DNA from 3 places in the Desulfosporosinus sp. BICA1-9 genome. Region 2 is predicted to be linked to each of the others. Evidence: riboswitches for the same ligand, from Rfam matches in the RefSeq annotation. Region 2 holds a riboswitch; each other region holds the start of a gene.
The links. Region 2 has a riboswitch for cobalamin ahead of JL57_RS32025 (bifunctional cobalt-precorrin-7 (C(5))-methyltransferase/cobalt-precorrin-6B (C(15))-methyltransferase). Riboswitches for the same ligand answer to the same signal wherever they lie in the genome.
Positions count from the first base shown of each region.

Region 1: another riboswitch for cobalamin. It lies ahead of JL57_RS16130 (ribonucleoside triphosphate reductase); the one in region 2 lies ahead of JL57_RS32025 (bifunctional cobalt-precorrin-7 (C(5))-methyltransferase/cobalt-precorrin-6B (C(15))-methyltransferase).
Region 3: another riboswitch for cobalamin. It lies ahead of thiC (phosphomethylpyrimidine synthase ThiC); the one in region 2 lies ahead of JL57_RS32025 (bifunctional cobalt-precorrin-7 (C(5))-methyltransferase/cobalt-precorrin-6B (C(15))-methyltransferase).

Region 1 covers NZ_JUEE01000135.1:20,181-28,094, reverse strand. Annotated here, with positions in the region: gene JL57_RS16170 (energy-coupling factor ABC transporter permease) at 1-420, shown strand, start outside; gene JL57_RS16165 (energy-coupling factor ABC transporter substrate-binding protein) at 417-713, shown strand; gene cbiQ (cobalt ECF transporter T component CbiQ) at 710-1,480, shown strand; gene JL57_RS16155 (energy-coupling factor ABC transporter ATP-binding protein) at 1,486-2,340, shown strand; gene JL57_RS16150 (precorrin-6A/cobalt-precorrin-6A reductase) at 2,367-3,092, shown strand; gene JL57_RS16145 (DMT family transporter) at 3,127-4,194, shown strand; gene JL57_RS16140 (cob(I)yrinic acid a,c-diamide adenosyltransferase) at 4,225-4,755, shown strand; gene JL57_RS16135 (hypothetical protein) at 4,867-5,226, shown strand; cobalamin riboswitch at 5,343-5,530, shown strand; partial or broken gene JL57_RS16130 (ribonucleoside triphosphate reductase) at 5,627-7,273, shown strand; gene JL57_RS16125 (anaerobic ribonucleoside-triphosphate reductase activating protein) at 7,270-7,914, shown strand, end outside.
Region 2 covers NZ_JUEE01000258.1:7,745-19,908, reverse strand. Annotated here, with positions in the region: gene JL57_RS32065 (energy-coupling factor transporter transmembrane protein EcfT) at 1-301, shown strand, start outside; gene cbiD (cobalt-precorrin-5B (C(1))-methyltransferase CbiD) at 576-1,703, shown strand; gene JL57_RS32055 (DNRLRE domain-containing protein) at 2,056-3,024, shown strand; gene JL57_RS32050 (RHS repeat-associated core domain-containing protein) at 3,420-3,965, shown strand; partial or broken gene JL57_RS32045 (Rpn family recombination-promoting nuclease/putative transposase) at 4,298-4,588, shown strand; gene JL57_RS32040 (ATP-binding protein) at 4,685-5,401, opposite strand; gene JL57_RS32035 (Crp/Fnr family transcriptional regulator) at 5,503-6,198, shown strand; gene rocF (arginase) at 6,267-7,169, shown strand; cobalamin riboswitch at 7,263-7,446, shown strand; gene JL57_RS32025 (bifunctional cobalt-precorrin-7 (C(5))-methyltransferase/cobalt-precorrin-6B (C(15))-methyltransferase) at 7,548-8,777, shown strand; gene cobI (precorrin-2 C(20)-methyltransferase) at 8,774-9,511, shown strand; gene cobM (precorrin-4 C(11)-methyltransferase) at 9,492-10,280, shown strand; gene JL57_RS32010 (cobalt-precorrin 5A hydrolase) at 10,277-11,401, shown strand; gene cobJ (precorrin-3B C(17)-methyltransferase) at 11,428-12,117, shown strand; gene cobK (precorrin-6A reductase) at 12,114-12,164, shown strand, end outside.
Region 3 covers NZ_JUEE01000026.1:750-12,913, reverse strand. Annotated here, with positions in the region: gene bzaB (B12 lower ligand biosynthesis ThiC-like protein BzaB) at 1-998, opposite strand, end outside; gene thiC (phosphomethylpyrimidine synthase ThiC) at 1,132-2,409, opposite strand; cobalamin riboswitch at 2,566-2,746, opposite strand; gene JL57_RS02925 (3'-5' exonuclease) at 2,838-3,662, opposite strand; gene JL57_RS33355 (hypothetical protein) at 3,859-4,008, shown strand; gene JL57_RS02920 (aspartyl-phosphate phosphatase Spo0E family protein) at 4,204-4,374, opposite strand; gene JL57_RS02915 (nitrogen regulation protein NR(II)) at 4,537-5,877, opposite strand; gene JL57_RS02910 (sensor histidine kinase KdpD) at 6,753-9,428, shown strand; gene JL57_RS02905 (response regulator) at 9,430-10,113, shown strand; gene JL57_RS02900 (TrkH family potassium uptake protein) at 10,141-11,475, shown strand; gene JL57_RS02895 (TrkA family potassium uptake protein) at 11,488-12,138, shown strand; gene JL57_RS02890 (DUF3846 domain-containing protein) at 12,157-12,164, opposite strand, start outside.

The sequences.
Region 1 (7,914 bases), on a different contig from region 2:
ATCTTCCAAGCCCTTTTGCTGGCTCATGGAGGAATAACAACCTTAGGAGCAAACACGTTTTCTATGGGTATTGTTGGCCCTTTTGTCTCTTATGGAATTTACAAAGGCTTAAAAAAGCTGGGGGCTCCCCAATGGCTCTCAATTTTTATGGCGGCAACTTTGGGAAATCTAATGACCTACGTTACAACCTCCATTCAGTTGGGGCTAGCTTTTCCCGCGGCTTCAGGCGGAGTAACGGCTGCCATACTCAAATTCATGGGCATTTTTGCGTTCACTCAGGTGCCTTTAGCCATTAGCGAAGGTTTACTTACGGTAATGGTATTTAATATCCTTACAGCTTATAGTCAAAAAGAGTTACAGATTTTAACTGCCTTTACTGGCAAAACGTTATCTTCCATTAAACGGGGGGTGAAAGCATGAAACTCTTTTCTAAGAACATGATAATTCTGGTATTTGTAGCTGTTTTGGCTTTTTTCCCACTTTATATTGCGCGTGATGCTGAATTCGCTGGTGCTGATGCTCAGGCATCAGAAGCGATCAGCGCGCTTAACGCCGATTATACACCTTGGTTTGAATCATTTTGGGAACCACCCAGCGGAGAAGTTGAATCGTTCTTGTTTGCCTTGCAGGCTGCCCTCGGAAGCGGATTCGTCTTTTATTATTTAGGTTATTCGAAGGGTAAACACAGTGCAAATAAGAGGGATCAAGCGTGATTGCCATAGATAGTTTCGCCTACAGCAATAATCTAAAAACCGTTCATCCCACGGAAAAGCTACTTTTTGCGATGATTACCATGGTAGTGTGTCTAACCGCTCCCGCGGTAATCACCCCTCTAATCGTCTTAGCTTTAATGGCGGGGGGGATAGTCATCAAAGCAGGCATCCCCGCCCGAGTTTTTGTAAAGCTTATGCTTGTTCCTCTTTCGTTTCTTCTGATAAGCGTATTAACGATTGCATTTTCAGTTTCGACCAATCCTGCTGGATTTTGGCTAGCTCAAACGGTTAATGGTTTAACCATAGGAATGCGTTACCCAGATCTGATCACAGCAGTTAATCTCTTTCTAAGATCGTTAGGGGCTGTATCATGTCTCTACTTTATAGCCTTGACCACTCCTCTCACTGAACTTATTGCAGTACTCCACAAGATGAAAGTTCCTTTTATAATTACCGAATTAATGGTGCTAATTTATCGCTTTATCTTTGTCTTTATGGAAACAGCCACCACGATTCGCCGTGCCCAGTTTTCTCGTTCAGGTTATGTCTCCAAGAAAAGTTCTTTCCGTTCTATGAGTCGGCTCTTCTCTGCTCTTTTTGGAAAAGTTTTTGTGAAATCCCAAGAACTTTTCAATGCCATGGCAGCGCGATGTTACACGGGAGAGATTAATGTGCTTACCAAGAAACGTCCCGTTAGCCTCAAAAATTATCTCATAATAACTGGTCTCGAGATCCCTTTAATCTTATTGAATTTGCTTTGGAGGTAATATGTTTGTCAGAGTTCATACTTGAAGCCGTTGATTTAGAGTATTCTTATCCGGATGGTACAAATGCTTTGCGTAAAGTGAATTTACAAGTTCGAAAGGGAGAAAGGTTAGCTATTCTGGGATCAAACGGAGCTGGAAAATCCACTTTGTTTATGCATTTTAATGGAATCTATCGTCCTAGTTCAGGTTCAATAAAATACCAGGGACAAGATATTTCCTATAAAAACAAGGCGCTGATCGAATTACGCAAGAAAGTGGGAATTGTCTTTCAAGATCCAGATAGTCAGTTATTTTCCGCCAGCGTTTGGCAGGATATCTCCTTTGGCCCTCTCAATCTCGGACTTTCAGAAGAAGTAGTGACAGAGAGAGTTAAACAAGCCTTGATAGATACTGAGACTACAGAACTGGAAGATAAACCGACTCACTTATTAAGTTACGGACAGAAAAAACGGGTTTCTATCGCGGGAGTATTGGCAATGGAGCCGGAAGTCATTATATTTGATGAGCCAACCGCCGGTATGGATCCTCGTCACTCCCAGGAGTTCATGCAGCTTCTGGAAAAATTGAGCATTGAGGGTAAAACGATTATTCTATCGACCCATGATGTCGATTTAGCCTATAGCTGGTCAGATAGGTTAGCAATAATGTGCCGTGGAGAGGTCATTGCGCATGGAGTACCAGGCGAACTATTTATGCGCCCGGAGATTGTGGAACGAGCTGATTTGACGATTCCATGGCTGATAGAAATGCATGGTGAGTTGGTGAAAAAAGGATGGCTGCCTCCATCTACCCCTTTACCAAAAACAAAAGAAGATTTATTTCAGAATATTCCAGCTAAGAGCGGTCAGCAAAGCGCTTAGAACGTATAGCTCTATGGAGGTTAGCAATGATTTTACTTTTAGGAGAAACAGCAGCGGCGCGTGAGATTAGTGAATGTCTCAAGCTCAAACGGCTTGAGCTAATGAGAATACAATCATGGAGCGAAAAGATATGTTTCCAATCGCCTTCATTAGTCATTGATGCCAGCCCTCCTTCCAGCAGTGTGAAGTTTGCCCCTTTGCGCCAATGGTGTGAACAGCGGGGCATTCCTTATCTTAGGTTAGAAAGACCTGAGACAATAATTCCTGCCAGCCCGTTAATTTATCCAGTCTTTAGTTGGGAGGAAGGGTTGCTCCAATTGGAACAACGCGTAGGTGCTTTGCATCAAGAGAAAGGGCAGCCTGTAACGGTTTTCGTCACGACAGGAAGTCACCAACTGGAAAGCATTGTGCGAAGCCCCTTTGCCCGATTGGCTCGTTTAGTTGTCAGGGTTCTACCGGAAGGACGTTTGGTCCAAAAATGCCAGGATATGGGCATTCCGCCCAGGGATATCGTTGCTATGCAAGGGCAATTTTCCAAAGAGGTGAACAGAGTATTTTTTAAATTCTATGGAGCAGATATTCTTTTGACCCGAGACAGTGGGTCCGCCGGTGGGACAGATACGAAAATCTCGGCAGCCTTAGAATTAGGGTTAGAGACTGTCCTTGTCAAACGAACCAAGGCTAATACCGGATTGACTGTGAATAGTGTCAATGAACTGCTGGATTGGGTAGATGCAAATATTCCAAAGTAAAACAGTTAACAGCTGTTGCCGGAGGTGCTGGTAAATGAACGATAGAACAATTGCTTTTCCAATAGTACAGGCCATAGCGGCCGCCATCCTTTTTGGGGTAAGTGCTCCTATATCTAAGCTTCTTTTAGGGGAAATTGCTCCTGTTCCTATGGCAGCGCTTTTGTACTTAGGAAGTGGAATCGGACTGTTTCTCTGGCGATATCTGCAAAAAGCCGATCAGCGTTATAGTAATGAAGCTAGGATCGTGAGAAGTGATATGCCTTGGATTATTGGTGCAATACTGGCCGGCGGAATTGCGGCCCCGATAGTTCTGATGTTTTCGCTCAAGAATGCATCTGCTTCTACCGCCTCGCTTTTATTAAATTTTGAAGGAGTAGCTACAACCATCATAGCGGGAGTTGTATTTAAAGAGAATATTGGCAAGCGTATCTGGAGTGCAGTTCTCTTAATAACCATTGCCAGCATATTGCTTTCCTGGAATACTTCCGGTCAATGGGGTTTTTCTCTTAGCTCGCTAGGGGTACTTGCAGCTTGCGTTTTATGGGGGGTAGACAACAATTTTACGCGCAATGTCTCGGCCAAAGATCCGCTTTCAATCGTAACGATCAAAGGGCTAAGCTCGGGAGCGTTTTCCTTAGTATTGGCCTTGATTATAGGTCAACCCTTTCCGCATTTGATCTATGTAGTTGGAGCTATGATCTTAGGTTGTTTAAGTTATGGGTTTAGTATTGTCCTTTTTATTCGGGCGATGAGAGAACTAGGCTCAGCACGAACGAGTGCTTTGTTTGGTATTGCGCCTTTCCTGGGCGCTATCTTATCCGTTTTCTTATTCAGAGAAGCCCAGGGGATTCAGTTTATTGTATCTTTGCCTGTTATGATTTTTGGCGCTGTATTGCTGTTAAAAGAGGGACATATTCATTTACACAGACATACAGAGTATGAGCACGAACACCGACATTGCCATAATGATCTGCATCATGCACATTTTCGTCAGGGTGACAAGTTACCAAAGAGTGGATATCATTCGCACATTCATCTGCACAAAACAACAGAGCATAGACATCCGCATACCCCGGATATTCATCACCGGCATATTCACTAATAGAAAATATTCAATGAGGGAGAAATAAGCATGCAACTAGGGCTCATCCATATTTATACTGGTGCAGGGAAAGGGAAGACGACGGCAGCAGTCGGATTGGGGATCAGGGCGTATGGACAGGGACTTAAGGTCCTCATGGTTCAATTTTTAAAAGGATGGATTACGGGAGAAATGAAGGTCATCGCCAGCTTAGGTCCGTGCTTTCAACTCTTTCAATATAAAGAAAACGATAAATTCACTTGGGGAATGACAGAAGAAGAAATGGGAGGACTAAAAGGGGAAATGCGGATTGGTCTGAACTATACTTTTGAGGCCGTCATGAGCGGGGAATGGGATTTGATCATCATGGACGAGATTATGGCCGCTGTGAATTACGGGTTCCTGCCTCTGGAGGAAGTAATCGAGCTTGTTAAGATCAAGCCACTAAAATTGGAACTCGTTCTGACAGGGAGGGATGCCCCATTAAAGCTGATCGAGTTAGCGGATTATGTCTCGGAAATAACTGCCCGTAAACATCCCATGGAAAAGGGCATATTGGCGCGAGTGGGAATAGAGTATTAACCATGTATTGCTTTTGTAATATGTTTAATTTAACAATTTAATAGAAGAGCAAGCGATTTTTCTTAGCCCAGAAATCGTGAATGCGTTGTAGAAGGAGTGGAATCAGGAAACATGGATAAGGTTCTAGCCGACTTAGGCGATTATCATTCTACAGCTGAGATTCACCAGCACGCCAATTTAGAGCTGATTTTCACGACAGAAACCTTACTTAATTATGCTCAGTGGTATGAAAATAAAGGAAAAACGAGTGATGGAGAAGGCTTCACCCACGGCGAAATGGTCAGCAGCCTTTACCACACTCGTTGCGAGATCCAGCTGAAAGCCCGGAAAGGGATTCAACAGGTCCATATCCAGTTTGACATAACTGTGCATAGATTTGCAAGGCTTTTTGATGAATTTTACCCGGATGAAATCCGTATATTTTGGGGTAAAGGTTATCCAATTTTCCAAGGCCTAGCATTAAGTGCATAGGTCCTGTTACAATATAGTTACGCCTAGAGATGGAAAAATATTGCGTCAAACTTGGGTATAAAATAATATCTTCATGGTTGACATATTAGGTTAATATACGATAACATGATAGCAATTGAATATTGGAAAATAAAGGTGCAAGTACTAAGAGTACAGCTTAAAAGGGAAGCAGGTAAAAGTCCTGCACGGTCCCGCCACTGTAATGGGGAGATGTTTCATACTATAGGCCACTGGTAGATACCGGGAAGGCGTGAAGCATTAATGAACCAAAGTCAGAAGACCTGCCTTTGTTTAATGAACTATAACTCTACGAGCGATAGGGGGGTTCTATAAGTAAGTGTTGTATTCAGGGATATACACAGCCTCTTGGCGCTCAGCGTCGAGGGGCTTTTTAAATTGACTCTACCCTCGGGAAGTACAAGAGGCGCATGAAAGCGGCGACTGCCACATCCATGACCTGGGCTTTTTTGGACCCTATTGTGCAGGCTGGGATTTGAGACAGCTCCTTTTGGACGGATTCGGAGGAGTACCTGGCAAGGTGGAAAGCGGTCCAGCCAAACATTTACGATCGTTTCTTGGGCAAATCGTAAATTCTACCTTTACAACCCAAGGGGAAACTGCCGGAGCACAGGCTTGGTCAAGCTTTGACACTTTTTGTGCGCCGTTTATTAGGAAGGACCAATTGACATTTACTCAAGTCAAACAGTGTTTGCAAGAATTTGTTTTCAACATCAATGTTCCAACCCGGGTTGGATTTCAGTGTCCCTTTTCTAACCTTACATTTGACATCAAGGTGCCTTCCACGTTGAGAGATGAGCAGGTCATTATTGGCGGAACCTATACTGAGGCTAAACATGGAGATTTTCAGGAAGAGCTGGATATGTTCAACTTGGCTTTCTGCGAAGTGATGCTGGAAGGAGATTCTAAGGGAAGAGTGTTTACCTTCCCAATTCCAACCCTAAATATTACTAAAGACTTTGATTGGGAGAGTCCTGTAGCGGATGCCTTTATGAGAATTACTTGTAAGTATGGAATTCCTTATTTCGCGAATTATGTAAACTCTGATCTGTCTCCCGAAGATGCAGTATCTATGTGTTGTAGGTTAAGGCTGGATACCGGCGAACTTAGAAAAAGAGGTGGGGGGTTGTTTGGAAGCAATCCTCTCACAGGATCGATTGGTGTATTCACCATTAACCTACCCAGATTAGCCTATCTGTCCCAGACAAAACAGGAATTTATGGAACGTCTGAAACAAATGGCTGAAATCGGGCGCACGGCCTTGGAAATTAAGCGTAAAATTATTGAGCAGCAGTCCGAAAAGGGACTGTATCCCTATTCATGTTATTATTTGAGACATTCTAAGGAGCGGACTGGGCACTATTGGCACAATCATTTCAGTACGATTGGTATTGTCGGCATGAATGAGGCCTTACTCAATTTCATGGGAAAAGGGATTGAAACGGAAGAAGGTCGCGAGTTTTCGGTGCGTGTCATGAACTATTTGAGGGAGCTGCTGGTTAAATTTCAACAGGAGACAGGAAACGTCTACAATTTAGAGGCGACACCTGCAGAAGGAACCTCCTACCGTCTGGCCATGTTGGATACTAAAAGGTATGACTCAATTATTACTGCTGGCGATGAGGTTCCTTATTATTCAAACTCAACCCAACTTCCGGTAGGTTATACGGATGATATTTTTGAGGTTTTAGAGCTACAGGACGAATTGCAGTCTCTTTACACAGGAGGGACGGTCCAGCACCTCTATCTCGGCGAAGCGGTTGAAGATATTGAGGTTTGCAAGCGGCTCATTCAAAAAATATTTAGCAAACACAAAATCCCCTATATCTCGATTACTCCAACCTTCAGTATCTGCGACTCTCACGGATACATCAGCGGGGAACATTTCAGTTGCCCTGAGTGTGGTGCTGAAACCGAAGTGTGGTCCAGAGTGACAGGATACCTTAGACCGGTCAAGAACTATAATCTTGGCAAGAAAGAAGAGTACACTCAGAGAAAAAAATTCATGATGCCAGAGGTGGTAGCGTGAATATTGCAGGATTTGTGAAGACGTCATTTGTGGATTATCCAGGGAAGATAGCGTCTGTGGTTTTTACCCAGGGCTGCAATTTAAGATGTGGTTATTGTCACAACGTCAGCCTACTAGACACTAACGACACTTCAAACGCTATTCTGCCTGAAGAAATTTTCGAATGGCTTTCTAAAAGAAAAGGAATGATCGATGCAGTGGTTGTAAGCGGAGGAGAACCGACGTTGCAAAAGAATCTTCACGTTTTTATCGAAGAATTGAAAGCAATGAGTTTGCTCGTAAAGCTTGACACAAACGGAACAAATCCAGATAGTTTGAGAGCGTTGATTGATGATAAGCTGCTGGATTTTATCGCCATGGACTTAAAGGCTCCGCTCAGCAAATATGAGCATATTACAGGGACAAGCCAGTTGGAGTTATCGTCAATTCGGGAAAGTATGGAAATCATTAAAAATAGTGGACTTGAGCATGAGTTCAGAACAACACTTTGCCCTGAACTTGAAGCAGATGATATACCGAGCATTATTTTAGATTTTGAAATAGCTGCAAACTATGTGGTGCAGAGCTGCAGAAGCACGGATCTGAAAAAAGTATCAAGGAACAAGCAGGATTTGAAGAGATTAACTCATTGGACTGAAAAG
Region 2 (12,164 bases):
AAAACGCAAGCAAATTTTAGAGGCTCAAAAGGCACGTGGGACAAAATTCAAAGAGAAGGGGATCGTCGGTTCCCTCCAATCCTACCTTCCGATTATGATTCCTTTGTTTATCAATTCGATTATGATGGCCAATTCCCTTTCGATGGCAATGCTCAATCGAGGATATGGTTTGAATCGGAATTGGACATCGATGCGCGAGCTAGCATTTACCCCAAGGGACTATTGGGCCATGGCTTTTGTTGTTATGTTATTGATGTTGGCACTCTTTGTTCGATTTCAACTTCAACTAGGAGTTTTGTAGTTTTTCATAAACTGGCTAGTGTGAAGGTATTCATGTTTAAAGATTAGTTGCAACGAGGCATCACATGGCTTATACTTTCCATCAATAATCAAAGTAAGGAACTTCTAATTAATCAAATTAAGTAATCTCATTGGTGCATAATTTTTATAATAGAAAAATCATTTAAATTCAGTAATATTCAATCAATACGATCCATAAAGAGATAACCTAATACCGTTTTATGTCGTCTTATAACGATTGATACTTAGATTAATTGAAATGTGGGAGAGAAATTATGGCGCGAGAAAAAGATCGACATACTTGGCGCGAAGGATATACTACGGGAAGTTGCGCAGCGGGTGCAGCAAAAGTAGCCTGTCTGCTCCTTAGAGGGGAAAGTTTAGCTGAGCGGGTAGAGATTCCACTACCGAATTCGGCGCGCTTAACAATGCCCATCCATGGCGGCGAATCTGGATATCCAGAAGCGAGGGCAAGCATTCTGAAAAACGGTGGAGACGATGCGGATATTACCCATGGGCTTGAGATTCAGGCGATCGCGCGCTATATTTCCCCTTTAGGAGAGGTTCACATCTGCGGGGGCCAGGGGGTTGGGACCGTCACTAAAAAAGGATTGGCCATCTCGGTTGGGGAAAGCGCCATTAACCCGGTACCAAGGAAGATGATTCTTGAGGCGGTTCGGGAGGTATTCCCAGAAGAGGAACTCGAAATTATGATCGAAGTCCCAGCCGGAGAAACTGTTGCCCTGCGCACTCTTAATCCGAGACTAGGGGTCGTCGGAGGAATTTCAATACTTGGGACAAGTGGAATTGTCCGACCAATGTCCGAGGAGGCGTTTAAAACCTCGATTCTACCGGAGTTGGACCAGGCAGTAGCCTATGGGCATAAAACCATAGTTCTCACTCCAGGGCACTATGGGTATCGAGTGGCGACTGAACGTTTTAAAGTCCCGACTGAAGCAGTGATCCAGATGAGTAACTTTGTTGGCTATCTTTTAGAAGAAGCGGCTTATCGGGGGATTGAACAGGTTATTCTCTTAGGGCACATCGGAAAGCTCATAAAAGTAGCGGGCGGAATTTTCCATACCCATAATCGTGTGGCAGATGCCCGAATGGAAATCTTACTTGCGCATGCAGCGCTAGCAGGGGTTAATCAAGACACCTTAAAACATTTGGCAGACTTTCCAACCACCGAAGGGGCCACCTCAGAACTCTTGCTCCTTGGAGAGCAGAAGTTGCTCCATCATCTGGCACACTTGGCGAGTGATAGAGCTCAGGCGTTCACCTTTGGACGTTTAAGGGTTGGAACGATCATGACCTTGTTAAACGGCCAACCGGTTGGCTGGGATTCGGAAGCTCAAAGGATCGTTGAGGAACAACGTTGGGCGTGGTCAATCGAGCCCTAACTTTTGCTAGATAGACAAACACTTATTGGTCACCATTAATGTAACTCCATGAGTGTGTTAACTCTAAAAAACACCTTTTCTCAGTAAAAGGTGTTTTTTCGCATCTTCACAGAGAAAAACATATACATTCCGCTGCTTTGTGTAGTAGGTAATCTCACAGAATCAGAAAGAAATGTTACGATGTCGTGCACTTAGGAAAAAGGAATAAATTACACATCTAAGAATAAAAGGATTTATTTGGGTATAAACGAATACAAAGGGCCTGGTCCCTAAACTTCTTGAAGATAACAGTATCGCATTCTATGATACCAATAACCCTGAAGAAGTCATCTTTAGCATGGATGCTCCTTATATGTACGATGCCAAAAACGAACTAAGCAATGACATTAAATTAACTCTGGAATCAGCGGAGAAGGGTTATCGTCTAACCGTTCTACCGAATAATGAATGGCTAAGCAGTACAGACAGGGTATTTCCAATCATCATAGATCCTACCTTGCAGACAAAACAGGAAACCTCAAATATAACAGATAATCATGTGTCCGAAGGACTTCCGAACTCTAACTTCGAGAACAGCCATATGCTCAAGACCGGTAATTCGACTGGGGGAGTTCATCGCTCCTATCTTAAATTTAATCTGCCAACGTTAACGGCTTCTGATATGGTTGTTAACGCTAATCTGTATATGAACTTGTTAACCCCTAACTCGGCCGTTAGACAGGTTAATGTCCACAAAGTCCTAGGTGACTGGAGCGGGAACTCAATAATCTGGAACAATAAACCTAATTATGATACAAAAGTCGTCGATTATCAATTTGTGAAGGATCTTGCACCATATTATACTTGGGATGTCACAAGTATTGTCAAAGACTGGTACACAACCGGTAACAATTATGGGCTAATGCTCAAAAACCAAGATGAAGTAAATCCTGGTTACACAGAATACGTTTCGGCGAATACTAGCAGTGCTTACACCTCATTAAGAGCGAGTGTCGTCTTATCCTATATCAACAACTCTGGCTTGGAAAGTTATTGGACGTATCACTCCCAGGATGTCGGAAGAGCCGGAACAGGCTACGTCAATGATTACAACGGAAACGTCATCTTCGCCCATAATGATTTAGAGATGAATGGCAACAAGATGCCCATTTCCTTAAACCACGTGTATAACAGCAATGATAAAGATACTGACCTTAAATACGGACCCGGCTGGAGACTTAACTTAAATCAAAGGATCGCCGAACAGACCATAAGCGGCGTCCCATACTATATCTATACCGACGGAGATGGCACCAAACATTATTTCAAATATGACTCATGAAGAAATAAAGTAATATCTAAATCAAACTTAAACTTATTACTACGAACAACTAACGTTCAGAGCGTTAGTTGTTTTTTTCTAAAAAACAAGAGAAAGGACTGAAAGAATCAAAAGATCGTAGAAAGATGGAAAAACATCCAAACGTCCAATGATGCCGGTAAACTTGATGACTATTAACAGTACAACCTGGAAATATCCAAACCAAGAAAGACTATGATTATTCCGGTACAGGGTTAACATTAACAAATAGCAAAACCTACAATTATGCAGATGCCAACTGGAAAGATAAACTCACCAGCTATGACGGTAAAGCGATAACCTATGATGCTATAGGTAATCCCCTGACCTATGACGGCTGGACCTATACCTGGGAAGCGGGAAGACAGCTTGCTACCATGAGTAAGGGAACAACCAATCTTTCGTTTAAGTATAATGATTCGGGGATAAGGACTCAAAAGACCGTTAACGGAGTTACGACAAACTATTACTTGAATGGTGATAAAGTAACCCTAGAGGATAACGGTACGGATAAGATATATTATAGTTATGATGCTGCCGGAAACCTAGTGAGCATGAACTTAAACGGCACAGAGTACTATTATATTCGAAATGCACAAGGGGATATTATTGGGCTGTTTGACAGTGCAGGAACACAGGTTGTTGGATATACCTATGATTCCTGGGGTAAGCTGATTTCGACAGATGGAAGTCTAAAGGACACGGTAGGAGCTAAGAATCCGTATCTGTACAGAGGGTATAGGTCTGATAGTGAGACTGGATTGTATTATCTGCAGAGTAGATATTATAGTCCCGAGTGGGGAAGGTTTATTAATGCGGATGCTGAGGGCGGAAAAGTAGGACAGCTATTAACTCATAATGTGTTTGCGTATTGCATGAATAATCCTGTAAACATGTCTGATCCAAATGGCAATGTTGCTTAGTGGATTATTGGTGGAGTAATAGGAGCAATTGCAGGCGCAGCATACTCATATACTACAACTGGTTCTCTAGATAGGAGATATGTTGGAGGGGAATGTTGCAGCTGGTGAAGTTGGCAAACTTTTAAGTCATAACGTATTTGCATACTGCATGAATAATCCTTTTATATGGCTGATGAGAGTGATAATTGGCCGAGCTGGAATTCTATCAACGCGGCACTGAAGGTTGTTGCAGCAGTTGGATCGTAGTCGTAGCAGTGGTAGTAACATGTGCTTCGTTTGGAACCACGGCACCGCTAACGGCTATAGCTGCAGCGGCTGCAATCGGTATACTTGTTTTACACCAAGCTATAGCGGCATGGGAGAAATCAAGTGATGATCCACGTGTGAGAGAAGAGTACTATTCGAGACGCAAGGCAGTATTAGATGAAAAGGCGGCTGTAAGGGAAGCGGAACTCAGATTGAAGGAAGGGATTGAGCGGGGATTAGCAGAAGGTAAAGCAATAGGTAAAGAAGAGGGTAAAGCAGAAGTTGCTAGGAACCTGATAGACCTTGGAGTCGAGATCTCAAAGATTGCTAAAGCAACAGGTTTATCCGAAGAAGATATTAGATTACTGAAGAATTAGAGTAAAATAACGCGGGGAAAAAACGAGGGGACAGGTGCGTTGTTTCCGAAACAACGCACCTGTCCCTCTGTTTTCCCTCGATTATCTTTAGTCTGATTAATCTTCGATAATTCGTCCGTCTGTTGATATTGTGACGACATTCCATGGTATCATTTTTCCGCTGCTCGACAAGGCCTTCTTTACAGCTTGAACTAAACCGCCACAGCAGGGTACTTCCATTCTTAAGACCGAGACGCTTTTTATTTCATGTTGTTTTAAAATCGCTGTCAGTTTCTCAGAATAATCGGTATCATCCAGTTTGGGGCAGGCAATCAGGGTGATCTTATTGCGCATAAACTTTTCGTGAATATTGGGGTAGGCGAAGGCAGTGCAGTCAGCGGCAATCAGCAAATGTGCGTTATTGAGGTAAGGTGCAGTTACTGGTATTAATTTCAACTGGCAGGGCCACTGTCCAAGTCGGGAGTGTGAGTTTTCAGCAGAATGAACTGGTATGTCTTCAAGTTGTCTTTTGTCCAGCACTTTTGCTTGGGTACCGGGGCAACCACAGGGAAGGGAGGCTACAAGCTGTGGCTTGTTTTTCTCCATATGCTTTTTGACAGCTTCTTCGTCATAGACGACAGTTTCTCTCTCTTCAAGCACGATAGCTCCAGTCGGGCACTCAGGTAGACAGTCACCAAGACCGTCACAATAGCTTTCAGAAACAAGCCGGGCTTTACCGTCAATCAGTTGTAAAGCACCTTCATGACAAGCAGTGACACAAAGGCCGCAACCGTTACACTTTTCTTCATCTATTTTTATAATATTTCTTAACATTGTCATAACCCCTTTCGAATGATTGTTTTTACAGGTTCATTATATTACAATGAAAGAATTAAATCGGTATCTGAGGATACAAAAATGAGTAGGGGTGTGTGATGTTTGAAAAATACTTGGATAAAGTTTCGCAAGTAAGCCTTTTTCAAGGAATTGAAAGAGATGCCATTTTAGCTATGTTAAATTGTTTGAAGCCTAAAGTTTGCAGCTATAAAAGAAGTGATTATATTGTGACGGGCGGAGATCCCTATGAAAGCGTTGGAATAGTTCTCAAGGGTACAGCGACGGTCAGTAAAGAAAATGCCGCAGGAAACAGGATTGTTATGACACTTTTAAAGCAAGGGGATATTTTTGGTGAGTTAGTCGCCTTTTCCAGCCAAATGATCTGGCCAGCAACTGTTCAGGCCCATGAAGCTTGTGAGGTTCTTTTCCTACCGAGAGGAAAAATTGTTGGCGAGTGTGACAAGATGTGTTCATGGCACAGAATTCTGATCCAGAACTTTTTAAAGATAATTTCCGAAAGAGCCATGATGTTGAACAAGAAGGTTGAATATCTGACGATCAAAAGTATGCGCGGGAAAATCTGCACATATTTATTGGAGCAATATAAAAAGACAGGCGACAAAAACATAATTCTGCCCTTAAATCGAAATGAACTCTCGGATTTTCTAAATGTGTCTCGTCCATCCATGTCCAGAGAAATGCGTAAAATGAAGGATGAAGGAGTTATTGATTTTCATTTGACTGAATTCGAAATTTTAGATTTAGAAGCCTTAAAGTATATGAGTGATTTATAGTGGATAATAAATCTCATTTGTATCAAAATATATTGTAATGCATTAAACAATATGAAGGAGATACAATTGTGAATGTTGATGTGATAGGTGTTCCAATTGATTTGGGAGCAAATAGAAGAGGCGTTGATATGGGCCCAAGTGCCATAAGATACGGCGGCTTGAAAAAAGCCATAACTAACCTTAACATAGGTTATAAGGATATCGGCAACATTGATGTGCCTATTCCTGAAAGCTATGATGATTTTGTAGATGAGAGTTTCAAGAACGAAGAAGAAATAGGCTATGTTAACAAAAGCTTAGCTTCCTTAGTCAGGAAGAGTCTTTTAGAAGGGAATTTGCCGATAATTCTCGGTGGCGATCATAGTATTGCAGTTGGGAGTATTCTGGGCACTCAGAGTGTATTAGAGAATATTGGTGTGCTTTGGATAGATGCCCATGGGGATTTCAATACCAGAGAAACTACGTTGTCAGGTAACTTGCATGGAATGTCCTTAGCTGCATCAGCAGGTTTTGGGGCATTGGAAATGACGGGATTTAAACCTAAGGATGTTAACTACGTAAACCCGAAAAAAGTTGTCTTAATAGGCGCAAGGGATATTGATAATGAGGAAGCTATATTAATCAAAGAATCGGGTATTACAGTATTTACAATGTCTGATATTGACGAGTATGGGATGAAAGAGGTTATGGTTAGAGCTTTAGAAATCGTAGCCGCAGATACTGAAGGCTTTCATGTTAGTTTTGACTTGGATGTCATGAATCCTAATGAAGCTCCTGGGGTAGGAACTCCTGTAAACGGAGGTCTTACATTTAGAGAAGCTCATCTAGCAGCGGAAATGATCTCTAATAGTAAGAAATTGCGTTCTTTAGAAGTCGTTGAATTAAATCCTATTCTTGATCATATGAATCAAACAGGCAAATTAGCTGTCTCGCTTATTTGTTCAATGATCGGAAAAAGAATACTTGGGTGAACACTATTTTTTAAGAAGGTATTTTGAAAAAGAGGAATTTAGTATATACTTATAGAATATCTCATTATCAGTCGATTGGACTATTCATAAATTTAATAGCGTTATGCTTAAGGTTCCTTTGTAATAAAGGATCTAAAAGGGGAAGTCGGTGAAAGTCCGACGCGGTCCCGCCACTGTAAACAAGGAGTTCTCTTCGAAATCCTACGCTCAAATGCTGGGACAGAGATGAGAATGATGATCTGAAGCCAGGAAACCTGCCTTAAGTAGCATCACAAACCTACGAGCGATAGGAGATGTGTGTGTTTATTTAGGGTAAACCATACGAGCCGCTCAGGCTCGTTTTTTTATTACCCACAACACAAGGGAAGAAGGTTTTTCATGTTACAAGTAATCGGTATCGGCCCTGGAAGGCCGGAATGGTTGCCCCCTGCAATTACTGAACTTGTAAAGAACTGCGAAATTCTAATCGGAGGGTCTAGGGCTCTAAAACTCTTTCCTGATTTCACAGGGCGCCAGTACTCCCTATCCGGTGACCTAGCTAGCAGTATAGAAGTGATCAGAAGCGCACTTCTAGAAGAGAACGTTGTTGGAGTTCTCGTCTCAGGCGACCCAGGGTTTTTCAGTTTTTTACCTAGACTTAAGAAGGAGTTTCCGGAGGAAATAATCGACGTCTATCCTGGGATCAGTTCTCTTCAATTCGCTTTTGCAAGAGCCGGGCTTCCTTGGCAAGAGGCCATCTTTGCAAGTGTTCATGGTCGAGAATTGTCTGTACTTCCTCAGGTAATTACTCGTCCCACAGCGGTTCTAACCGGTGGAGAAAATACGCCTCAGAAAATCGCGCAACTCTATATGGAGCGTGGCAATAACCCTCTTATTTCAGTCGGTAATGCCCTTGCTTATCCAGAGGAATTTTGGTCAACAATGGACGCAGAGCATTTGGCTCAGGAAAAAACCATGTTAAAGAATGCTATCGTTATCCTCTATCCAAATACTATTCAAGATTCTCAGCACTCCCCTAAACAGGGTGTAGGTTGCAGGCTTGGAATTCCAGACGAAGAGTTTCTGCGCGGAAAGGTTCCCATGACCAAGGCGGAAATTCGGGTTCAAGTACTCGCCAAAGCCCAAATTTCGAAATATGATCAGGTCGTGGATATTGGAGCGGGTACGGGGAGTATTAGTATCGAAGCAGCCGGCCTCGCTTCTGAAGGTGTAGTATACGCAATTGAGCATAATTCAGAGGCTCAAGCACTTATTCTTGCTAATCAACTCAAGTTTGGAGTTTCAAATCTTCGTCTGATTCCTGGTGCTGCGCCAGATGTTTTCGGGGAACTTCCCCCAGTCGATGTCTGTATTATTGGTGGCAGTAATGGACGTTTATCAGAAATCTTAAATACGGTTCCCCTTGTTGAAGGGGGAAGAATCGTGATCACAGCAGTGACCATCGAAACAGTGGCTCAAGGATTGAAACTGCTTACAGACTTTAACTATCAGGATATCGATACCGTCTCTATTCAAGCAGTCCGATGGAAAGCAGTACAAACTCTGCATATGGCCCAAGCTTTGAATCCAATCTTTATAATTTCAGCACGAAAAGGGGAAGCATCATGAATACAACCTGGGGAAAATTCTATGGAGTCGGGGTCGGTCCCGGTGATCCTCGGCTCTTGACTTTGCAAGCCGTTGATGTCCTACAATCAGTGGATTTGGTAGCTATCCCCAAATCCAAGCTCGATCGAGAAAGTGTGGCCTGGGATATTGCCAAAATTCATTGTCCAACTAATGTCCGACTTGTCGAACTCGAAATGCCTATGACTTCGGATCAGCAGGTTTTAACAAAGGCTTGGCAAGATGGAGCACAAACCCTCCTAGTTGAACTGAAACAGGGTAAATCCGTTGCCTTTATCACGCTGGGAGATCCTTCCCTTTATAGTACTTACAGCTACCTACTTAACATCCTTCAGGAGGAATTACCACAGGAATGTGTTATCACAGTGCCAGGCATTACGGCTATGTCCGCGGCGGCAGCCAAGATTAACTTGCCTCTTGCTACTGGGGATGAGCCTCTTCTAATCTTGCCAAGTACCGAAGATGTTGGAGAATTTCTTAATTTCCCCAATTTAGTCTTAATGAAAGTCTCCCGCAGGCTTCCTGAGATTTTAACGCTTCTGAAAGAGCGCGAGAGAAAAGCGGTCTTGTTAACTCGCCTTGGACAATCCGGAGAGAAAATCCGCTGGGAACCTAAACCAGAGGATTTCACTGCCGACAAAATCGATTATCTTAGTTTGTTACTCGTGAAAAAAGACTTATTGGGGAGGGGAAACAGTGAGCCAGAAAAGAACTAAGGGTAAAGTTATCTTCGTCGGTGCTGGTCCAGGGGATCCTGAGCTGATCACGATCAAAGGCTCTCGGGCGCTGGAAAGAGCGGATCGCGTGATTTATGCCGGGTCTTTAGTTAACCCGGAATTACTTGGCATTTGTCGTCCCGGTACCCCGTTTCATGATAGCGCCCACCTTACACTGGAAGAAGTGGTCGCTCTAATGTTCAAGGGAACCCAAAGCGGAGAAACCATCGTCCGACTCCATACAGGAGATCCCAGTATGTATGGAGCTATAAAGGAACAATTTGAACATTTAGATAAACAGGAAATACCGTATTCTGTTATTCCGGGGGTCAGTTCGGTGTTTGCAGCAGCCGCAGCAGTTAAACGGGAATTTACACTGCCGGAAATTAGCCAGACCTTGATACTCACCCGCTTAGCCGGACGCACTCCCGTTCCAGAACGTGAAGCACTTGCCAAATTAGCGCAACATCAAGCCAGTATGGCGATTTTCTTAAGTGTTCAGGATATGGGATCCGTCGTCCAAGCCTTATTGGAGGGTGGTTATCCGGCCTCCACCCCTATTGCTGTGGTCGCAAAAGCAAGTTGGCCGGATGAAGAGGTTCTGCTGGGAACCTTAGAAACCATCGTGGAAAAAGTTAAAGATGCAGGAATTCGTAAACAGGCTCAAATTCTTGTCGGGGACTTCTTAGATCCGGCCAAGGGGTACGCCCGTTCCAAACTCTATGACCCGACCTTTACGCACGAATATAGGCAAGGGACAGAAAAGTGAACATAAATGTAGGCCAAGACGTGGATGTAAAAACGAAAATTGCGCTTGTGTCTTTAACGGACCGAGGGTTGGACACGATCCAACGTATTGGAGAAGGGCTTCCGAATACCGTCCTTCAAAAAGTCTATATTCATGAGAAAGTGCTCGGTCAAACTAAGAATCAGGGTGAAGCACAAAAACATGAGCTGCAACTGCAGATCTTTACTCGTTTGAGGGATATTGTCCCGAGACTGTGGCAAGAGTATTCGGTGTTGATCTTTGTCATGGCGACAGGAATTGTTGTACGTCAAATTGCCTCTTTAATAGAAGGAAAAGATCGAGATCCTGCTGTGCTTGTCTTAGACGAAGCAGGGAAATTCGTGATTCCTCTGCTTTCTGGCCATTTAGGTGGCGCAAACGCTTGGGCCCATCAGATCTCTGCACAACTTGGAGCATTGCCCGTTATTACGACAGCTACGGATGTAAGGGGAATGGTGGCGCCTGACGAATACGCTCGCAGGTATGGCTGGAAAGTAGAACCTATCGATCATTTGCCAGCGGTCAACCGCTTGCTCTTAGAACAAAATCGTCTCAATGTCTGGGCAAGTTATCCTTTGAAATCTGAGCACCATACCTGGGTAAGTGATCCCCATTATCATTTCTTGTCCGAAAAGGAAAAAGATCAAGCAAATGTTATAATCGATGCTTTTCCACATTCAAGCCTTAAGGTGGATTGCCTGTATTTAGTCCCACCCATTTTAAGTGTTGGGGTGGGGTGCCGTCGCGGGGTTTCTAGCGAAGTTATTTTAGAGAGAATCAGGACGTCAGTAGAACAGCTCGGAGCCTCCCTGAAGGCCATCTCAGGAATTTATAGCGTTGATCTGAAATCTGACGAAGTGGGTCTGATTGAAGCGGCTAAATACCTCAGAGTTCCGTTTCAAACCTACCGAGCAGATGAACTACAAGCGGTTAATCTTCAAGAACAGTTAAGTCGATCAAACTTTGTAAGGGAAAAGATAGGAGTGGACGGTGTATGCGAAGCAGCGAGTTTACTGGGAGCCAAAAGGGGACGGCTGGTTCTGCCCAAGACCAAGGGGCAGGGGGTCACAGTGGCGATCAGCATAGAAAACTTTTTGTCGTAGGCCTCGGGCCGGGGGACCAAGACCATATGACAACACGGGTTCAGTCGGTATTAAATGAGGTTGAATTTATCGTGGGCTATAAAACCTATATCGACCTGATTCGGCCGTTTATAACCCATCAACAAATTGTTGCAACTGGGATGCGTCAAGAAATTGATCGCTGTCGAGAAGCCATTCGTTTGGCGGCAGAAGGACACCGAGTCGCCGTCGTAAGCAGTGGGGATGCCGGAGTTTACGGCATGGCTGGGATTATTATCGAGTGTCTGGAACAAGAAGACCTCCTCGATCTACCCCTGGAAATCATTCCTGGAGTGACGGCAGCCTCTGCAGCAGCTTCCATGTTAGGTGCTCCCTTAATGCATGATTTTGCAGTGGTTAGTTTAAGTGATCTTTTAACGCCTTGGGAAGTCATCGAGAAACGAGTGCGCTTAGCCGCCGAAGGTGATTTTATCTTTGCCCTTTATAACCCGAAAAGTAACGGTCGTCCACAACACATAGAGACCGTACGGGAGATTATCCTCCGCTATCGTCATCCTGAGACTCCTGTAGGACTGGTTCGTGAGGCTTTACGTGGGGATGAATCGAGCGTGCTGATTACCACCTTGGGGGAATTCACCAAGCACCCCATCGACATGCTCACGACGGTGATTATAGGTAACTCTCAAACCCGAATCGTTGGCCCCTATATGGTGACTCCTCGAGGATACAAACTGTGAGGCTTTTGGTCCTAGCAGGAACAGAGGATGGGCGAGAGCTAGCGGAT
Region 3 (12,164 bases), on a different contig from region 2:
TGTTCGGCAGGTGTAACATAGCATATGAAGTCTGCACCGGCCATAGCTGCCGCTGTGGCCCCGATGGCTCCTACGATATGGTCGTAGCCCGGCGCAATATCCGTGACTAAATTTCCAAGTATATAGTATGGAACATGATGACAGAGTTGCTTTTGGAGCAAGATCGTTGCTGGGATTTGATCCACGGGCACATGGCCCGGGCCTTCTACCATCACTTGGACGCCAGCTTCCAAGGCTCTTTGTACCAATTCTCCCGCCACAATCAAGCCTTGGACTTGGGCACGGTCCAGAGAATCTTCAATACAACCGGGTCGGATTGCGTCTCCAATACTCAGCGTTACATCGTATTTTTTACAGATTTCAAGCACACGATCAAATTGAGTATAGAGAGGATTCTCTTGCTCGTTGTGGAACATCCAGCCTGTTAAAAAGGCCCCTCCACGACTTACAATATCTGTGATTCGTCCTTGATTTTTTAATCGTTCAATAATAGACATGTTTAAAGCAGCATGAATGGCCATAAAATCGATGCCACGCTTTGCCTGACGTTCAATCATTTCGAACATATCATCAGCGGTCATACCGACAACGCTTCCGTGTTTAGCAATACTCTCCATACCACCTTGATAACTTGGAACAGAACCGATAGGTAATGTGAAATTATCGAGCACCTGATGGTGGAAAGCATCAACATCTCCGCCAATACTTAATTCCATAATTGTATCCGCACCAGCAGCTACGGCAACCTTTATTTTATGGAGCTCATCCGAGAAGTCCACACAGTCCGGTGACGTACCGATGTTGGCATTTACTTTGGTGCGAAGACCTTCCCCTACTGCGACTGCGTTACAGTTCTTGTGTTGTTTGTTCTTGATGATCACGACCCGACCTTGAGCAACCTTCGCACATAACTCATCCGCTGTAAGCCCTTCTACTTTAGCTAATCTCTCTACCTCAGGTGTAATAATTCCTTGTCTTGCTTTAATAAGTTGTGTCATTTCAATCTCTCCATTCTTACTTTTTATTTGGCACGATGCATCCTGTCCTTACTAATTAATCGAATCACAAATCTCGAACCACGCCTTAACGTCCCTATATTCGAACCTCGATCATCGAACCTCGAACATCGATTCAGCATTCCCACGGCAGTTCTTGAAAGAACTCGCCAGCCACAGCCATGGCACAACCCTTTTCACATTTTGTGCAGAAAGGTTTTTCACTCGAGTGGAAATCCGTAAGCCTTTCTTGATCTAAGGCTAACGTTTTCTGGGCCTCTAGATTCTGCTCCCGCCGCGCTCGACTCATTTGCAGGTCCCAAGTTTCAGCGCCTGGGTAACCTTTGGCTAGATCCGCTACATGAGCAGCAATACGGGAAGCCACTACTCCCCGATAGACATCCTGCGCATTGGGATACCCTATATGTTCGGCAGGTGTGACGTAGCAGAGAATGTCTGCTCCAGCAGCACCAGCCATGGCTCCACCTATAGCAGCGGTAATTTCGTCATATCCGGGAGCTACATCCGTCGATACCGGACCGAAGACAAAATACGGAGCACCTTGACATACTTGTTTTTCTAATTTAACGGTTGTCGCGATTTGATTAGGTGGAGTGTGACCGGGTCCCTTGATCATGATTTGAACCCCCGCTTGTCTGCTACGCTTTACCAGCTCGCCTAGAACGACGAGCTCCTCAGCTTGAGAACGACATAATGAATCAGCACCTGCACCCGGTCGCATAGCATCCGCTAAACTTAAAGTAACTTCATACTTTTGGGCAATTTCCAGGATGCGGTCGAACATAGTATACAAAAAGTTCTCCTTGTTATGATAAAGCATCCAGCCCATCAGTAAGGACCCGCCTCGGCTCACCAGATTTAGCACCCGCTGGTCTTCCTTAGCCGTTTTAAACAATCCGGAGTGAAGGGCACTATGCAAAGCCATAAAATCTACTCCATCGGCAGCTTGGCGTTCCATAACCTTGAAAAAGTCTTCAGGTTCAAGTGCTAAGGCTGAACCCTTAGTACATACAGCCTCAGCAAAGGCCTGATAAACAGGTAGTGTACCTAAAGGTAACGGTACTCTTTTTATAATTGTCCGCCTTGCCTCGTCCATATTGCCGGCTGTACTCAAATCCATGACCGCATTGGTTCCTGCCCTGATTGCCTCATCCACTTTAAATAGTTCATCAGCAAGACTATCCTCGTCTGCAGCTAGGCCAATACTAGCACTAACTTTAGTGCTTAGGCCTAGTCCAAACCCTTGAGGCTTTTGGGGCTTGTGGTGACCGTTATAGGGAATAACAATTCGTCCGGTAGCAACCCGTTCCATAAGGAGTTGGACATTCATGTGTTCGTTTCGGGCTACCAAGGTAAACAACGGGATTTCCTGACCCTTTTGGGCCATTTCCATTAACGTCAAAACAACAATCTCTCCTTTCTATATTTGAATCATTCCCTTGAAAAGAACAATCTGTAGTGAAAAAAATAAAAAAAGTCTCTAATCACAACGTGACTAGAGACTTTTCCATAATCTCATCCACACTACTCTTGGTTCTTCGACAAGGTAGGTTTGGCTTAACTACAAGGCAGGTCTCCTGGCTTACGGATCAACACTTCGAAGCACCTTCCGGGAACTAACCCGTGGTTATTTACTTCTTGCTCCCCGTTTACAGTGGCGGGACCGCGCCGGACTTACACCGACTTCCCTATTCTCCTCATGGTGAGGCACCTGTAGTTATTAAATTTTCTAAGCATAGTATAACTAATAAATGTATCATTGACAAGGCTTTTTAGTCGACAATTCTAGAAATCTCCATTACAAGCTTATCTTATTAATCATTACTCTGATGCTTCTTCTGTTTTATAGATAGAATCTTTGGAAATAATGCTGTACTCCCCGCTGCTTTGCACGATTCTAGAAACATGTCGAATTTGGTGCTTACAATCTGTACAGTAGCCAAAAGCAAAATATTTCTTCGTTTTAGTGACTTCCTTGTCTTTCTCAATAAGTTTGGAACATTGCGGACACGACATAGTCACTTTGTCGAGGAAAGCCTTCAACTCTTTAACTTTTATCTCATTTTCGATTTGGTTCTTTTCCCAGTTTATAATGGCCTTTTCAGAAAAATCAAAGACCTTTTTGAAAATCTCTGAGGTATAGAAGGCATCACTTAATGCATCGTGAAAGGGAACTGTTTTTTCAATCCCTAAGGCTTCCACAGCATTTTCTAGACTTGGTTGCATTGATAGAACCCCATGAGTCATATAGATTTGCTGAATATTAATAAATCTGTTGAAGGATAGTGCTTCAAAGCCGAAAAATTGACAATTATCTCTTAAACCTAAAATATCATCATGTCCCCAAGAGCACAAGATAGCGTCCCTTCCAAGCCATGAACTAAAGCTCCTGATTGCCTGAACGAAAGGGGTTCCTTGGCTAACCTGCCTTGTGCTGATCGTCGTTTTCTTCTTAACATAGGGGTTTATTCTCTTATAGATCACTGGCTTTACGATTAAATTAAACTCGCCAATGGTCTCCAATCGTTCGTTGAGTTTGACTGCTCCAATTTGAATGATTTCACTTTTCAAAGCGGGATTTGCACAATCACCTTCTTTGAATTTAAAAAACATATTGAATTCCAAATCAAAAACTATATAGTTCATTGTTACCTCCTCTATCACTATTTTTATTATAATCCTTCCAAAGAATAAACGCACACATATTAGTTTTTTAGTTTTATAACTTCCTTCTAAAAGTACAAACTTTTGAAGTTTGCTTGTAATACCAGGTTAATTAAAAATTAAATGAACGAAGTCTTTTTTTTGTTTTTCTGCGAATACTTAATCAAGAGGTGATATTATGTGGTTCAATAAAAGTACTGAAGATGTGCTAAAGGAATTAGCTGTAAACTCAACCACCGGGACTTTAATGGACTGGGCATTCGTTTTAGCACTATCCATTATTCCTTTAGTGATCAATGAACTTGTGAAAGCCATGCGCAGAAAATAACCTTGGACTTGGAAGCTTTTACAGCCTTTAATTCCACCGCAGTATTTGAAATTTTTCTTCTCCTGTATATTTACATCTTTTAGACATGAGAATGCTCCCCTTTCTGGTAGTAGGTTTTATTATTTAACCTGTCTACCTAGAGGGGAGCATATCAGTCTTCTTGGGGTATCTCTAATTAATATTATGTCTCATGAATTACCAAAAACTTAATTGTTGATAAGTACTGATCTTTTGGTATTGGTTGAGTAAGCGATCTAATTGCTGACTAACCTCTACAACCTCGTGATCAATGAGATTACGAGTTAGAGCAAATTTATTGAGTCTCTTACGTAGTTCCTCTATTCTTTTCAAAAGTTTCTTTTCCACGCGGATTCCTCCTGAAAATTACATTCCTCAGTAAGATTTTAATGCTTTTCTGGGGAAATGGCAAGAAGATAATATCCATTAATAGGCAGTTATTTGTCGTAATATGGTAAATATATCTTAAATGTAAAATGTTTTATATTGATGATTAGATGCTTTATTTTATTAATTTAAAATAATTACATTTTCAATAGGGAGTTTAATAAAAAAGGTAGTACCTGTGGTTCCGGTTTCGACGCATATCGTACCTCCATGACGATACACTATGTTGTAAGACACTGGCAATCCTAAACCTGTTCCATTTTCTTTCGTCGTCAAAAAAGGTTTACCTATGTTTTCAAGAACTTGTCCTGGTATGCCAGATCCCTGATCGCGAAACATTAAAACAACGTAATCCTGTTCAAGATAGGTTCTTATGGTCAAAACCCCACCTTCCAGCATAGAGTCTAAGGCATTACGGGCTAAGTTTAAGATAACTTGTCGAATTTCTTGCTCATTTAGTTTTAGATTGGGGATCTCTTCGAGTTCAACAATAATAATTAGCTCTTTCCTTAGAGCATCAGCTTGTATCATCGGTAGTAGTTTATTAATAATAGTATTAAGATTCTGCATTCTAAGATCTAGAGGATTGTTTCGACTTAACGAAAGGAACTCCGTAATAATTGAATTGCAGCGATCTAATTCTTCGATCATGAGTTGAAAATAATCCTTATACTCCAGAAGTACTGATTTCGTTCCTAGTAACTGAAGAAAACCGTGGACTGTTGTCATAGGATTCCTAATTTCATGAGCTATACTCGCAGCCATCTGGCCGATTAGATTTAAAGCATCAAGCCTTTTCATCTCTGCTTCCATTTTTTTACGTTCAGTAACATCACGATGGATACCCATGATACCGGTTATCCGATTTCGGTCATCTCTAATCGGTGAAATACTCAATGAGACGTCGATTACCTTACCATCTTTCTTTCGACGCTTCATATCATAGCCGATAATTTCTTCACCTATTTTTGCCCGCTCAAGAATTTCCTTCAATTCCGAAACACCTTCGGGCACTGACAAAAGTGTAATCTCTTGCCCTAAAGCTTCTGAAGCTGTATAGCCATACATCTTTTGCGCTGCTGGATTAATACTCGTTATTTTATAATCCAGATCAACTGTAGTAATTAAATCATTAGAGTTTCTTACTATGGCTTCAAAGGTTCGAAGTTGCTGAGAATGTGCTTTGACTGCATACAATAACGGCGTTAATTCTGGCAGAAATCCGGTATCAATCTGAACACAGTTATCTTGGAGTATTGCCTCAGCAAATGAAGTTAACTGCTTTTTAATCTCTCTGACCAGAAACCAAGTCCCTATTAGCGGGATAGCAACTATAATCAATATTTCGCTGACTTGAACTCCTAAAGTGAGACCTAAAGCAAGGCTTAGTAAAATAGTCCCAATAATTAAACGCTTAGTATTCACTGTGTTAGAGTGGTTGCGTATTATGTTCCTAAGATTCATATAAAACCTCCCTAACGCTTATCAAGCGATCTTACATTAAAAGGGAAATTTCCTAACTATCTACTACTTTGTTATCGTAAAAAGGATTATAGGGAAATACTACTTTTTAAAAATTATTATTGAACCACCTTGAACTTACTTCGTCAGACTTAAGGATATTCCTCCCTACAAGCCCAACATATTACAAGGATTATTGCAAAAATAACCTAGGAAATTTATACCACTACATTCTACCTATTTCTTTTCGGTAAGATCTTCTAACCTCACAAATTGCCGAATATTTAAAGCAACAAAAAGCTAGGGTCAGGCTATTATTCTTACCTGACCCTAGCTTGAATTTGAGCACGTTTACAGTCATACCTTTATATTCTTTCACGAAGAAGTAAAAACCTTAACTTAAGCCACTTTCCAGCTTTATTTAACTTCCACATAATGTTTGAAAAAAATCCCATTAATAACATCCCCTTTTTTTAAATTTATACTTAAGTTACCCTAATCTCTGAAAATCAGTATGTAATTTATTTCCATAGAGACAATTTTATATATTTCTATACCTACTTCTACTTCTACTTCTACAACCCTATTCGTCACATTCATAATCCCTGGACCCCTGATATGAACAGCTTAGAGGGGTTTCTTTTCTTCAAGGTAACCTTGAGGCGCTCTGAATATGTTGTCTCGTTTCATTTTTCTAAATAAAAAAATACTCACTTCGATAAACTGGAAATCTTTATACTTTCTTTATGCACTTCACTATAATCTTTACGCCTTTTATATGGGTAATTGATTTATAATAAGGCTGCATTCAGTATGAAAGATTGCTTTTGTTAGACAATAATGAGTAGTACGCGGAAATAACGAGGGTGATGATATAAATGGTAAAAGGAAAACTAACAATTTTCTTAGGTGCAGCTTCAGGGGTCGGAAAAACTTATGCAATGTTAGAATCCGCTTTAGGTCGATTGTCCGAAGGTGTAGATGTAGTTGTGGGTCTGGTAGAGACTCATGGCAGAGCAGATACCGAGGCAATGCTTAACGGCTTTACGGTCATCCCCAGGAGATCTCAAGAATATATGGATCGTATATTTTTTGAAATGGACTTAGATGCAGTCTTGACACGTCGTCCTCAGCTTGTCTTGATCGATGAACTGGCCCACACCAACGTGGATGGATCGCGACATAAAAAGCGTTACATGGATGTCAAAGAATTATTGTCAGCGGGGATTAACGTTTACACTACCTTGAATATTCAAGACTTAGAGACACTCAATGATATTGTAACCCAAATCACCGGAGTTGCCGTCCGAGAGACTGTCCCCGACCAAGTCTTAGAAATTGCGTCGCAAATTCAACTGATTGATATCCCACCGGAAGAATTAATTCAAAGGTTAAAGGATGGAAAGGTTTATGTTTCAGATCAGGAAACAGAGGGTTTAAAAGACTTCTTTCGACCTGGCAATATCAACGCTCTAAGAGAGTTGGCTCTTCTCTATACAGCGCAACGAGTGGATCGTCAGCTAGAATCCTATAGGCAAGACCATGGAATCAATGGGCCATGGCCGACGGGAGAAAAGATTTTGGTTTGTATAAGTGCCAGCCCCTTCTCAGCTCAGTTGATTCGGATTGCGAAAAGAATGACCGAGAAGGTACAAGGGCAATTATTTGCCGTGCATGTTGAAACCCTGCGCCGACTTCCCAGTAGTGAGGCTGAAAAAGACTCAATGGCCAAAAACCTCCGCTTAGCTGAAGAACTGGGTGCGGAAGTGATTGGTCTAACGGGGAATGGTGTAGCGGAAGCTATTTTAGAGTTGGCTAGGAAACGCAATGTTTCCCAGATAATTATTGGCAAACCAGCGCATACGCGCTTTTGGGAGTTAATCCATGGCTCGGTCGTAGATAAAGTGATTCGGCAAAGTCAGGGCATTAGTATTCATGTTATCCCTGGACGCCCACCAGAGGCAGGAAAAGCCCAGATTAAGGCAGTAAAAAATGGAGAAGAAGCGGGTACTAAACCACAGGGGTGGAATTCTCCGAAGATAATTCCTTATTTGGCATCCAGTCTGATGATTATTGGGATGACTTTAGTTTTCACCTTGGTACATCCGTTTTTAGGCCTGGTTAATATTTCTTTGCTCTATCTACTGCCTATTCTGATAAGTGCGGCACTCTGGGGAACCCTTCCCGCCATTGTCACAGCGATAATGGGGACCATTGCCTTTGATCTTTTTTTTGTCCCCCCATTTTTTAAATTTACCGTTGCTGATCTCCGTTATCTAATCAGCTTTGCTATCTTCATGTTGGTGGGGTTGATTACGGGAACTCTATCGGATCGGTTAAAAAAACAGGTGAATTATTCTCGGCAGCGGGAGAATAACATTTCAGCGCTTTATTCTCTAAGCCGAGATATCGCTGCAGTCGATAACCTAGATGCTGTATTAGATTGTATTGTTAGTAATGTCTCCAAAACGTTAGAGGGACAAGTTATGTTGCTTTTACCTAATGAAAAAGCTCAACTGGTACTGCGAAAGGATTCTGGGCTTATCAATTCCCTAGATAAATGTGAACTTTCAGTTGCCACCTGGGTCTATGAAAGGGGACTAAAAGCGGGTCATGGAACGGAGACCTTAGGCACTGCTAAGGCCCAATATTTGCCACTAAGCACAGAGCAGGGAACGCAAGGAGTTCTTGGGATTAACATCAATGAAAGCAACACGCAATTTGACCCTGAGCGAATTCGCTTATTAGAAGCCTTTACAGGATTGGCAGCTATGGCCATCAATCGAGTCAAATTAGCCGAACAAGCCAGAGAGTCCCTTTCGTTAGTAGAGTCTGAACGCTTACGCACGGCTCTTTTCAATTCACTTTCTCATGATTTGCGAACACCCCTGGCTTCCATAATTGGGGCCGTCACCGGTCTTTTAGAAGATAAAAATGTCATCTATAGTCCAGAGGTCCGCAAGGAGTTGCTTAAAACGATTCTCTATGGGGCGGAACGAATGAATCGATTTATTAGTAACTTATTAGATATGGCACGACTAGAAAGCGGTATGCTTAGATTAAATAAGGAATGGTGCGATCTTCAAGATATCATTGGAGTGGCGATCAATAGACTTGGAGACACCCTAACTCGACGGCCTTTGGATATCGATATACAGGAAGGCCTACCCTTGGTGCAAGCTGATGGGATTTTGATAGAGCAGGTGTTGATTAATTTGCTGGATAATGCACTTAAGTACTCAGAAGCCGCTAGCAAAATCATGATCTCGATCCGGCAACAAGGAAATCAACTGGAGATCGTGGTCGCTAATCGGGGCCATGGTATTCCTGAGGCGGATTTAAGCAAGGTCTTTGATAAGTTTTATCGACTTAGTTCCCCTTTACAAGTAAGTGGAACGGGGCTCGGTCTGGCAATATGTAAAGGACTTATTGAAGCACATGGCGGGGATATTTGGGCCGAAAATAATAAACTTGGCGGTGTAACAATTACCTTTACCTTGCCGTTAACCGACCAATTTTTGGGGATAGTGCCTGAGATGAATGAAGGAGAGTAAGATGGAAAACAAAGGTCAGCGTATTTTAATAATTGATGACGATACACAGATTCGGCGATTTTTGCGGGTGGCCCTAACCAGCCACGGCTATGTAGTAAAAGATGCTAGGACGGGTAGCGAGGGTCTCGAGGCAGTCGCGCTGTTCAGTCCGGACCTAGTAGTATTAGATTTAGGGCTACCCGATATCGATGGGCTAGATGTAGTGCGTCAGTTGCGAGAATGGACTAAGGTTCCGATTATCATTCTTTCGGTCAAGGAACAGGAGAGTGATAAAATTACAGCCTTGGACTTGGGTGCGGATGACTATGTGACGAAACCTTTTGGGATGGGGGAATTGTTAGCTCGAATTCGAGCGGCAATGCGCCACACTGTCGGGGTAGAGGAAGAGCCAGTTTTGCATTTTGAAGACTTGACCCTTGATTTATTACACCGCCGGGTCACAAGGGATGATCACGAGATTAAGCTTACCTTAACGGAATATGAGATCGTAAAAAATCTGGCGATTAACGCAGGAAAAGTTATGACCCACAGCTATTTACTTCGTACTGTATGGGGGCCTTCTTATGAGAAAGAAGTACAGTACTTACGAGTATATATTGGTCAGATAAGGAGAAAGCTGGAACGTGACCCATCCCGCCCGCGGCATATTATTACCGAACCAGGGGTAGGATATCGTTTGTTGTAATGCAGACTCACTTGGAGGGAAAAAGGATTGAACGCATTAGGGAAAATCATGTCACCATCTCGAGTTTTAGTCTTGGGATTTGCTGTTCTTATTGTGTTTGGGGCGTTATTACTGACCTTACCTCAAGCAACTCAGGATGGATTGGGATTAACTACTTTGAATGCCGTCTTTACAGCAACCTCGGCAGTTTGTGTTACAGGGTTAGTGGTAGTGGATACAGCGACGACGTTTACGCTCTTTGGGCAATGGGTTATTCTATTCTTGATTCAAGTGGGTGGACTCGGTTTCATGACCTTTGCCACCCTGTTTGCCATGATATTAGGGAAGAAAATTACCCTTAAGGAACGATTGTTGTTGCAAGAGGCCCTAAACCAGGTTTCAGTCGAAGGGGTCGTTCGATTAATGAAGTCTGTCCTACTGATTTCCTTTGCTTTTGAAGCGATGGGTACCCTTATTCTAACCTTACACTGGTATTCCGATTTTGGCTTTAGTAAAGCGCTTTATTATGGTCTCTTTCATTCTATTTCAGCGTTTAATAACGCGGGTTTTGATCTCATGGGTAATTTCACTAGTCTTACTGCTTTCGTTGGAGATCCCGTCGTTAATATTACCATCATGCTTTTGTTTATTTGCGGAGGCTTGGGCTTTATCGTTATGGCGGATCTACTGGCACACCGGAAAAAGTTTAGACTTCATACGAAAATAGTCCTACTGGTTTCCGGAGTCCTTATTCTTTTAGGGACTGTCATTATTTTGATCATGGAATTTGCAAATCCAGATACCTTAGGGCCATTCCCCTTAGGGACAAAGATTATGGCAGCCTTATTTCAATCGGCTACTTCTCGGACTGCTGGATTTAACACCATCAATATAGCGGGTATGTATGACACAACGTTACTCTCTATGATTGTGCTCATGTTTATTGGAGCTTCCCCCGGAGGGACGGGCGGAGGGATTAAAACAACGACGTTTATTGCGATCTTTTTATCTGTGTTGAGTACCTATCGTAGTGATCCTCATGTTGTCTTCCAGGGGCGGACCTTACCAAAGGATGTTATTCAGAAAGCTTGGGCCGTTACGACTTCAGCTTTATTTCTGGTCTTCTTAGTATTATCAATTCTTTCACACACGGAAAATTCAGATTTAAGGACCGTGTTTTTCGAAGTAACCTCCGCCTTTGGGACAGTGGGCCTTTCTCTAGGAATCACGCCCACTCTTTCCGAGGTTGGTAAAATGGCGATTATTTTAACGATGTTTATAGGGCGGTTGGGGCCGTTAACCTTGGCCTTTGTCCTTTCTCAGAAAAAAAATAAACAAGAAGCCCACATTAAATATCCCGATGAACGAATCATGATTGGATAGGAGGAGAAATTAGTGCGCAAACAATTTGTGGTAATTGGCTTAGGGCGATTCGGAACCAGTGTAGCTAAAACTCTCAGTGCATTAGGCCATGATGTATTAGCCATGGATAAGGACGAACATGCCGTTCATGACATAATAAATGATGTGACCAAAGCAGTACAGGCCGATGCACGTGAGGAGGTGACACTCCGGGCATTAGGGGTGCGGAATTTAGATGTAGCAATAGTAGCGATCGGAGATGATCTTGAAGCCAATATCCTGATCACTTTGATGCTTAAAGAAATGGGAATTCCCTATGTTGTCGCTAAGGCCCAATCAGTCCAACACGGAAAAGTGTTGGAAAAAATTGGTGCAGATAAAATTGTTTATCCGGAACAAGATATGGGGATTCGCTTAGCCAACAACCTGATTAGAACAAATGTTATGGATTTTATAGAATTGTCCTTAGATTACAGCATTTTCGAAATAATTGCTCCATCCCAGTTTGTCAATAAATCAATAGGGCAACTAAATTTGCGAGCAGTTTATAAAATCAATGTGATGGCGATCAAAAAAAGCGCAGATCAGATTGTTATCGCGCCAGGGCCAAACGCAGTCGTTGAAGAAAGAGATATTTTAGTAATTGTCTGCAACAAAAAAGCTCTTTCGAAGTTGCCAGAGTAACAGTTAGTAGCAAATAACTTATTTAT